2 regions of the Paenibacillus sp. FSL E2-0177 genome follow, and region 1 is predicted to be linked to the other one. Evidence: a T-box and tRNA genes for the amino acid it is inferred to sense, from the RefSeq annotation. Region 1 holds a T-box; the other holds one or more tRNA genes.
The links. The T-box of region 1 lies ahead of argS (arginine--tRNA ligase). A T-box ahead of a tRNA ligase gene usually reads a tRNA of that ligase, here a tRNA-Arg.
Positions count from the first base shown of each region.

Region 2: it encodes a tRNA-Arg, which carries the amino acid that the T-box ahead of argS (arginine--tRNA ligase) is inferred to sense. The anticodon was not compared.

Region 1 covers NZ_CP150307.1:5,626,640-5,631,745, reverse strand. Annotated here, with positions in the region: gene MHI25_RS25155 (cellobiose phosphorylase) at 1-130, shown strand, start outside; gene argS (arginine--tRNA ligase) at 192-2,057, opposite strand; T-box leader at 2,098-2,316, opposite strand; gene MHI25_RS25145 (hypothetical protein) at 2,566-2,925, shown strand; gene MHI25_RS25140 (collagen-like protein) at 2,971-5,106, shown strand, end outside.
Region 2 covers NZ_CP150307.1:5,517,410-5,522,515, reverse strand. Annotated here, with positions in the region: rRNA gene rrf (5S ribosomal RNA) at 194-310, shown strand; gene MHI25_RS24690 (hypothetical protein) at 498-689, shown strand; tRNA gene MHI25_RS24685 (tRNA-Glu) at 777-851, shown strand; tRNA gene MHI25_RS24680 (tRNA-Val) at 941-1,016, shown strand; tRNA gene MHI25_RS24675 (tRNA-Met) at 1,106-1,182, shown strand; tRNA gene MHI25_RS24670 (tRNA-Asp) at 1,208-1,285, shown strand; tRNA gene MHI25_RS24665 (tRNA-Lys) at 1,300-1,372, shown strand; tRNA gene MHI25_RS24660 (tRNA-Gly) at 1,409-1,483, shown strand; tRNA gene MHI25_RS24655 (tRNA-Arg) at 1,494-1,570, shown strand; tRNA gene MHI25_RS24650 (tRNA-Leu) at 1,590-1,671, shown strand; gene MHI25_RS24645 (AraC family transcriptional regulator) at 2,018-4,003, shown strand; gene MHI25_RS24640 (iron ABC transporter permease) at 3,990-5,039, shown strand; gene MHI25_RS24635 (iron ABC transporter permease) at 5,036-5,106, shown strand, end outside.

The DNA.
Region 1 (5,106 bases):
TATCAACGGTACGGAAGTGCAAACAGAAGGTACACCTAACCGCTATCGTAGTGGTGGTGTTCGCATCAAACGTGCGGACTTTGATCGTCTCAGCACGGAAGCTGGAAATGTGATAGAGATTTATAAGTAACATTATATATAGAAGGGCAATCTCCGCGTTAAGCGCGGAAATTGCCCTTTTTTTGTGTTTTTTACATTCGGCTCGGTGTCGGTAACCCAAGCACTTCGAGCACATCTCCCAAGATGTCCTTGAATCTTGAAGTGAGCCAGAGGCGGAATTCGATCGTAGCTGGATCTCCTTTTAGAATCGGACATCCAGAATAGAAGTTGTTGAACAGTGTAGCTAAGGTATGTGCGTAAGTGCAGAGCGTATTTGGCGTTAACTCTATACTTGCTGAATGTAATATCTCCGGCCAGAGGCTTAGCTGTCTTAGCAGGGCAAGCTCTGCTTTTTCCAATTCGGAAGGGAACTGAAGCTGTGCGGCAGCTGTAAGGATTGGGATCGTAGCTTTACTCAAAACGCTTGTCGCACGCGCAAAAGTATACATCAGATAAACTCCGGTATTGCCGGATATTTCGGTAGCCTGTTTGAAATCAAACACGATTTCCGTTCCTAAATTAAACCGTAGCAGATAGTAGCGAATCGCAGCAGTGGCAATCAATCGGCTGGAGAGGCCGTCTTTATCGGAACGTGAGTGCTCAATGTTCTGTTCCATAAGCTCCACCAGATCGCTTACCTTAATCCCGATTCCCTGACGTCCGGACATAGCATAAGAAGATTTGCCTTCTGAAATATCTATACCCAGCTCGGCCGCCGAAGCGGGACTAAGAGATACAACACCATAGCTCACATGATGGAGTTTGTCTGCTTGCTCGTTATAACCTAGTGCCCCTAAGGCTTGCTTAACCATCTGTTGTGGATATTCCTGTCTGTAATCGATCACATTGATGACTCTGTCCGCCTGCCCATAAGATTCTTGGGTTCCAGTTAATCCAGTTGTCCATAAACCGGACGAGAATTCGCTAAAGGAGAAATCTTTGGTCAAAAGACCAAATTTCCAGAGATGATAGGCAATATCTTTGGCTGTATACGTTAAAATCCCATTCGAACGCACCAGCACCTTATCGAGCTGATGCTCCTCTGAATCCGCTCCAATGTTAGCCTCTGTTCCTTGCTTCAGCACCCAGCAGCCTGCGAGTTTACCTTCAGTCTCTTGTACAAAAACGGCTGTCTGCTTCAGTAGCTCAGCTGCGGCTGCCCAAAATCCCTCTTTTAAAATACTGCTCTCCCATACCAGCAAATCATAATAAATCCCAAAATGTTTCATTTCCTCTACATGCTCTCTAACGATGCGTTCAGCTACAAGGTTGCCCAGCCAGGCTTCGTTACCGCCCCCTAGTTCAAGGGAGTGAAGTATATCTGTGCGCTTGTGTGTCATCTCTGGGTTCAGCGCATATTCTTTGTTCACTTTGGCATAAAGATCCCAGCAAAAATCACCGAAACGTTGGTGTTCCCCTTCTAAAGATATATTTAATAATCCAACAACTGTATCCGCCAGCTGATTGCCGAGATCATCAATGTAGTTATGGACCTCTACGTTATACCCAGTTCTTTTCATAATTCTGACTAGAGTATCGCCGATACAGGCGTTTCTTAGATGACCTACGTGAGCGGCTTTGTTGGGGTTGATAGAAGTGTGCTCGATGATGACTTTTTCCCCAGTGCTGGCAGGCAGTTCAAAGGAATGTTCAGCCCAGCTTTGCCAATTCATATACAAATTGATAAATCCGGGAGCAGCGACTTCAACTTTTTGTAAAAGACCGGCGAGGCGCCCTTGGAATTGAAGTTCTGCTTTCACTAATTCTGCTATGACCATTGGGGATTTTCGTAAAGTTTTGGCTAGCTGCATAGCGATATTGCATGAATAATCACCATGTTCTAGATTTGCTGGCTGTTCGATCAGAATGGCAATGTCCTCTGGATAGTCAGCTCCTAAGGTATTGAATACACGTTGTACACTGTGCTCGATTCCGTCTTTGATGATTTGATTTAACATGGTATACCCTCCTTTGAAAATACAAAAAAGCCCTCGTCTCAAAAGAGACGAGGGCTTTAGCGCTCGCGGTACCACTCTCGTTGCTGAACAAGTTGTTCAGCCACCTTACGGGATAACGGCCTTCAGCCGGGACTTCCTACTAAGGTTCAGAAGTCCATCTCACGGGTGCGCTTCATTAAAGGGATCTGTACCGGCTTACACTCTCCCGGCTCGCTGAGGACTAGATCTCGTTAATTACTCTCCCGCTCATCGATGCTTAATTAATTTTTACCAGTATACCTAATATTTCATAAAAAGCAATAGTGGTTAGCTTCTTAACAATCTTGGTTGCTCTTTGTTGTTAGATTATCAGTTTAGTAGATTATAAATTTGGAAAAAGAAGGATGTCTTGTTATAGGACTAGCTGTTCCTTTGCACAACAGTCCACACGCTAACTCAAGCCAAGGAATATTACTATATGGAGCCACTAATCTTTCAATTTGTAGTGGAAGGGAGGAGTGAATAAAACATGGCTATTTTTTCTACTGGACCTATAGATAACAGCCCGATCCTAGGGGTCAGACCGTCGCAACTGGTAACCGTAAAAGTAGTTAATCGGGATTCTCTTAATCCTTATAATCTAGTTATTCAAGGTTTCCTTCTTAACGGATCAAGAACGATGTATGTGAATGAAACAGTAAATCTAGCACCTAATCAAGTTTTAACTAAGAACTATTTTGCCGACTTGGACGCATTTGAATTTGTGTTTACAACAGTAGAAGCAGTTGAAGCAGAGGTTGGGATTTCAGTCTGGGGAAAACAGAACTCGGGGGCATTGGTAGATCCTCATCGCATAGTTGCGTGGGAGAAGCAGGCAGTATTAATTTAATAATTATTTTTGTGACACAGTTAACGTTAAAGGAGTGATGAGAAATTGAGTTATTTATCTACCGGACCGATAGACAATAGTATGGTAGGGGGTGTAAGACCTACTCAGCATGTTACTGTCAAAATTGATAACCGAAGTGACATTGATTCATCAATGGCTCTTGTTCAAGGATACTATATGGATGGGACAAGAACTTTATATGTAAGCGAGCTGATAAATGTAGCACCTAATGAAGTTATAACACGTGATTATTATGGCGATTTTGATGCGTTCGAATTTATTTTTACAACTACAAGTCTGGTAGATGATCCGATTCAAATCTCAGTATGGGGAAAAAATAGCGTTGGCCAGATTGTGACTGCCCATCGACTTGTACATGCAGAATTGCTTGGTGTAACGCAAGGAATAACTGGCGCGACCGGCGCGACCGGGGCGACTGGTGCAACGGGAGCGGATGGAGCAACAGGAGCAACGGGAGCGACCGGCGCAGGAGAGACTGGAGCTACTGGTGCAGATGGAGTGACTGGGGCGACTGGTGCAACGGGAGCGGATGGAGCAACTGGAGCGACTGGAGCGACTGGAGCAGGAGAGACTGGGGCAACAGGTGCCGATGGAGCTACAGGTGCAACTGGTGCAACCGGAGCGGATGGAGTAACTGGAGCGACCGGAGCAGGAGAGACTGGAGCTACAGGAGCAGACGGAGTAACTGGGGCGACTGGTGCAACGGGAGCAGACGGAGCAACTGGAGCGACCGGAGCAGGAGAGACAGGTGCAACAGGTGCAGATGGAGTGACTGGTGCAACGGGAGCGGATGGAGCAACGGGTGCAACGGGAGCAGACGGAGCAACCGGGGCGACCGGAGCAGGAGAGACTGGAGCTACAGGAGCAAACGGAGTAACTGGGGCGACTGGTGCAACGGGAGCAGACGGAGCAACTGGAGCGACCGGAGCAGGAGAGACAGGGGCAACAGGTGCAACAGGTGCAGATGGAGTGACTGGTGCAACCGGAGCGGATGGAGCAACGGGTGCAACGGGAGCAGACGGAGCAACGGGGGCGACCGGAGCAGGAGAGACTGGGGCAACAGGAGCAGATGGAGCTACAGGTGCAACAGGAGCAACGGGAGCAGACGGAGCAACGGGAGCGACTGGAGCAGGAGAGACTGGGGCGACTGGAGTCGATGGAGCAACTGGGGCGACTGGTGCAACGGGAGCTGACGGAGCAACGGGAGCGACCGGAGCAGGAGAGACTGGAGCTACAGGAGCAAACGGAGTAACTGGTGCAACGGGGGCGACTGGTGCAACCGGAGCGGATGGAGCAACGGGTGCAACGGGAGCAGACGGAGCAACCGGGGCGACCGGAGCAGGAGAGACTGGGGCAACAGGAGCAGATGGAGCTACAGGTGCAACAGGAGCAACGGGAGCAGACGGAGCAACGGGAGCGACAGGAGCAACGGGTGCTACCGGAGCGACCGGAGCAGGAGAAACTGGGGCGACTGGAGTCGATGGAGCAACTGGGGCGACTGGTGCAACGGGAGCTGACGGAGCAACGGGAGCGACCGGAGCAGGAGAGACTGGAGCTACAGGAGCAAACGGAGTAACTGGTGCAACGGGGGCGACTGGTGCAACCGGAGCGGATGGAGCAACAGGAGCAACGGGAGCGACCGGAGCAACGGGAGTAGCTGGGGCAACCGGAGCAACGGGTGAAGCTGGAGCGACTGGAGCAACGGGAGTAGCTGGGGCAACCGGAGCAACAGGAGTAGCTGGTGTAACCGGAGCAACGGGTGAAACAGGAGTAACCGGAGCGACTGGAGTAGCAGGAGCAACTGGAGCAACAGGAGTAGCTGGTGTAACCGGAGCAACGGGAGTAGCTGGTGTAACCGGAGCAACGGGTGAAACAGGAGTGACCGGAGCGACTGGAGTAGCAGGAGCAACGGGAGCAACAGGAGTAGCTGGTGTAACCGGAGCAACGGGTGAAGCTGGAGTGACCGGAGCGACTGGAGTAGCAGGAGCAACGGGGGCAACAGGAGTAGCTGGAGTAACGGGAACAACGGGAGTAACAGGAGCGACTGGAATAGCTGGTGTAACCGGAGCAACAGGAGTAGCTGGTGTAACTGGAGCAACAGGAGTTGGAGTGGCCGGAGCTACCGGAGCTACCGGAGCAACTGGGCTCACTGGTGCAACA
Region 2 (5,106 bases), 110 kb from region 1:
AAGAAGCTGCGAAGCTAATTCCGAATACTTTCCGGGGGCCCCGTAAGAAGGGCAAACGCAAATTCGTTTCGGATTCAGTTTTCAGGAATCAAGCTCAGATTTATATAGTCCAAGTGACTGTGTGATGATGAATTTGTTTTCAGCATTTGGCGATGCTGAGACCTGAATAATGCATTTGTACCGCAAATGCCCGTTTGGTGGCGATAGCGGAGGGGTTCCACGCGTACCCATCCCGAACACGACCGTTAAGCCCTCCAGCGCCGATGGTACTTGGACCGAAGGGTCCTGGGAGAGTAGGACGTTGCCAAGCACGCAAGACTACTGTTGAGTAATCGACAGTGGTCTTTTTGTTGTACGATGTTTAGCAGTTTATTATAAGGATAGGCAATCACTGTGAAGTGGTTTTTGAATGAAAATTAGTTCATGGAGGCAAATGATCATGATTATATGGATAAATGGTGCTTTATCATTTTAGTTTGCGTGACTCCCGAGAGACCTTGCTTAAGAGATTAAGCGTTAGAGGTGAAGGAAAAGACCCTTGGGCTGCTCAGCAGATCGACAGGTGGATCAGAGGGCTTGATCACGAGGTATTTAAGCAGCATCTAGACACGAATGATAGAACTATAGGTGAAATCGTTGAGATAATAGCTCAAAAGCTTCATATCAATCTATTACCTAGTGAAGATTAAAAAGAAAAATAATTAGTTTAGGTATTGCCATACTTAATAATACATGATATAATCTTTTTTGTTGTCAAAACAATTTGTTTTAAAAACGGCCCGTTGGTCAAGGGGTTAAGACACCTCCCTTTCACGGAGGTAACATGGGTTCGAATCCCATACGGGTCACCATTTCTTCTTGAAACAGCATTAGACTTCTAGAAAAAATGGTTGCATTACAGATTTGATTATGTTATGATAATTAAGTTGCTTCTTTACATGGAGGCTTAGCTCAGCTGGGAGAGCATCTGCCTTACAAGCAGAGGGTCGGGGGTTCGATCCCCTCAGCCTCCACCATAACACATCCCCAAAAGTGAAGTTAATGCTTCACTAAGGATTCCGGATACTTTCCGAGGAATCCAAGGGAATTAATACTTTTTTACTGACGCGGGGTGGAGCAGCCCGGTAGCTCGTCGGGCTCATAACCCGAAGGTCGCAGGTTCAAATCCTGCCCCCGCAACCAATTTTCATTAAGCAATTATTCTTCTGGAACCGTGGTGTAGTTGGCCTAACATGCCTGCCTGTCACGCAGGAGACCGCGGGTTCGAATCCCGTCGGTTCCGCCATTTTCTTGCTTTATGAGCCATTAGCTCAGTTGGTAGAGCACCTGACTTTTAATCAGGGTGTCGAAGGTTCGAGTCCTTCATGGCTCACTTCTTTAGTGAGTCGGACATCAATACATACCGTGTGCGGACGTGGCTCAGCGGTAGAGCATCGCCTTGCCAAGGCGAGGGTCGCGGGTTCGATTCCCGTCGTCCGCTCCATATAAATTTTGCGCCCTTAGCTCAGCTGGATAGAGCGTTTGACTACGAATCAAAAGGCCGGGAGTTCGAATCTCTCAGGGCGCGCCATATTTTAACTTAATACTTTGCCGGTGTGGCGGAATGGCAGACGCGCTCGACTCAAAATCGAGAGGGAAACCGTGGAGGTTCGAGTCCTCTCACCGGTACCAACTAAATCAACTCAAAGTTCATTAGATACTATATCTGATGAACTTTTTTGTTTGTTTTTTTACAATTCCGTTCATGCCTGTGCCGGAAAACTTTTGATACATCCTTCAAGTGTGAATAAGAAATTGTACTTAGTTGTACTGAGGAAGATTAATGTAAGCGGATATGTGAATGAGATAGAGGCATTCCTGAGGAAGCTCCACTTCGAAAGCTATAAGCAATCATGATACTAAACAGCGATTGACAAAATAGAGGAACTACCTAATACTAATTGATAATCATTATCATTTATTGTGAAATATAATTAATTCAAATAGATTGTGGAGCAGATCGGAGTGTATTGCAAAGATGAAGCTGGAAGATCATATTTTCGCATGGAATTATGCCGCTGTTAAAGTACTTGATATTCGACATGCTGTGATGAAGCCTGGGGACAAGCTGCAAGGCTATGTATTACCAGCATGTGGATTTATCTACTGTGTGCGGGGTACGGCCAGCTTGAATCTCAACGGCATAGATTACGACGCAGACCGTCACTTTATTGTGCATGGTGGCAAGGGCATGAGACTAAGTATAGAGACAGGGAGGTTGTTTGAATACTATTTATTATTCTATAGAGCCTCCTTGCCAGGAAGAAAGGATTTAGCAAGACTTTTAGAACGCAGCAATCCATTTCGGATGCAGTATAGCTTCGAGTCTTTGGAGCCTTTACCACTGCACTATCAACTAATGGCAATGGAACAACTTTGGGCACAAGGAAGCCAATTGGAAAGAATTCAAGTTAAAGGCTTGTTCTATCAGTTTATACATGAATTATTAAAGCAGTTTACAAAGGATGGAATTAACCTCAGGCAACCGGATGTCATTGGGCAGGTTGTCCGTTATATTGAGGAGCATTATCGTCATAATTTATCACTAGAATCTATAGCGGAGCAATTTAATTATAGCCCTCGTCATTTATCAACCCGCTTTAAAGGGGAGACAGGGTTTAGCTTGATTGAATATTTGATACGATTCCGGCTTAAACATGCAGAAGAGCTATTACGATGTACCGATGCTCCACTTCGCGATATTGCAGAAGAAGTTGGATATAACGATGTATATTACTTCAGTCGCATGTTCAGTAAATACAATGGTCAATCTCCCATCCGGTTCCGCAAGGAAAGCAGGCAGGTGAGCTCATCGGACAATCGTCCATTTACCACCGCCAAATTCTCCATTGGCGAGCACATATCCTCCCGATATAATGTTATTGAGTATGATAATCATTATCATTACTATTATCAAAATGAAATAACCGGAGGGTCTTCACTTATGAGATTAACAAAGACGTCAAGTTTTATTGTAGCAATGCTGCTTAGCTTTACCTTGCTTTTAAGTGCATGTGGATCTGCAAGTGTTGGTTCTAATGCCACAAATTCTAATGGATCCAAAGCTTCTGAAGTTACATCATCACCAGCAAATAATTCAACTGCAGCTGACAATGCCAATAAGGAGGCTCAGACAAGAACTATCTCTACAATAAAGGGAGATATTGTTGTTCCAGCTAATCCAAAGAGGGTTGTCGTGTTATACCTTCAAGGGGATCTTGTGGCCCTCGGCATTAAGCCAGTAGGGACTTCGAGTGTCTTTGAAGGAGCGGCCTTTGCAGAAGAGCTGGGGGGGATTGAAGATCTAGGTTCATGGTATGAGCCTAATCCAGAGGCTATTATGGCAGTAAAGCCGGACTTGATCATAGCTGCTTCTGAAGAAACTTATGAAATCCTTAAGGATATTGCACCGACCGTTCCAATTCCTTATGAAAAAATGGCGACGGATGAACGTGTAATGAAGATTGGCGAGGTATTTGGCAAGGAGCAGGAGGCACAAGCTCTATTAGATAATTTCCACGAGAAGTTGGAGAAGAGCAAGCAGCAGCTTGATGAACTTGGAATTTTGGATAAGACAGTAACCATTATCGAAGGCGGCAAAAAAGAGATGGCGGTGATCGATAGCAAGCTTTATGGAAGGGGCTCTCAGATCATTTATGAATATTTAGGGCTAAAAGCACCAGAGATTCTTCAGAAAAAGATTGATGGCAGAGAGAAGGCTACTGGAGGGTTTGTTTCCTTAGAGGTGTTACCTGAGTATATAGGAGACTTCGTGTTCCGCTCTGTATGGGATGGGGCTGATGATTTGTCGGACAATCCAATTTGGAACAGCATTCCAGCAATTAAAGAAGGTAGATTGATCGAAATTGGGTTTGATTTTTCATATTATTCCGATATCTACTCTCTTGATAAGCAGCTAGATTTTGTAGTTGAGAAGCTAGTGTCAGCGTATGAAAAAAAATAGAAAGCTAGATGATAGAACAACCGTTATCCCTGATTTAAGAGGGAAATCGTATTTCGGTCTGTTTCTACTCCTAGGGATACTGCTGCTGCTACTTTCAGTAGCAGCTTCTATCTCATTTGGCTCTGCTTCCATGAGCCTGAAAATGGCATGGACAGCGATTTTTAATTTTGATCCTGAACTGACCGAACATCAGATTATTCATGCCCTTCGAATTCCGCGTACAGCAGCTGATATTATTGCAGGTATGTGTCTCGCGGTAGCAGGAGCGGTTATGCAGGGCTATACGCGAAATCCCTTAGCAGATTCCGGATTAATGGGAGTAAATGCAGGAGCAGCTCTTGCAATGGCCGTTACACTGGTTTTTCTTCCAGGGCAACTGCAGACAACAACCTTGCTGGTTAGCTTTATTGGCGCAGGACTTGGAGCAGGATTAACGTATCTTGCCGCTTCATTGAATCGTTCAGGAATGACACCTCAACGACTGGTGCTAGCTGGAATATCAATTACAATGCTATTTGGAGCTGTGGGGTCATTTATCTCATTAAACTATGGAATTGGTCGTGCCCTTGCTTATTGGACTTCGGGTAGTGTGGCTGGAGCAACATGGGTGGAAATTAGGCTAGTTATACCTTGGTTCTTAGGTGGACTGGCTTTGTCACTATTCATTGCACGCTCTATCACTGTTTTAAACTTGGGGGAAGAGATTGCGAAAGGCTTCGGGCAACGGATCGTTCTCGTTAAGATGATAGCTACGCTTGCGGTCCTTTTACTAGCGGGTGTAGCTGTTGCACTTGTAGGGCCAATCGGCTTTGTAGGGTTGATTATTCCGCATATTATGCGTTTTTTTGTAGGGGTAGATTATCGTTATATTATTCCGGCATCAGCCATTTACGGCGGCGCACTTATGGTTGTAGCGGATATCGCAGGAAGGCTGATTAATCGTCCGGCAGAGACAGCACTGGGCATTATTTTTGCAATGATTGGTGTTCCTTTCTTCTTGCTAATTGCGAGCAAAGAGAGGAGAGCCTTCAAATGAATGTTGTTAAATCGCATAAGGCTACAATATGGATTCTATCTCTTTTAATACTGCTTATTGCAGGAGC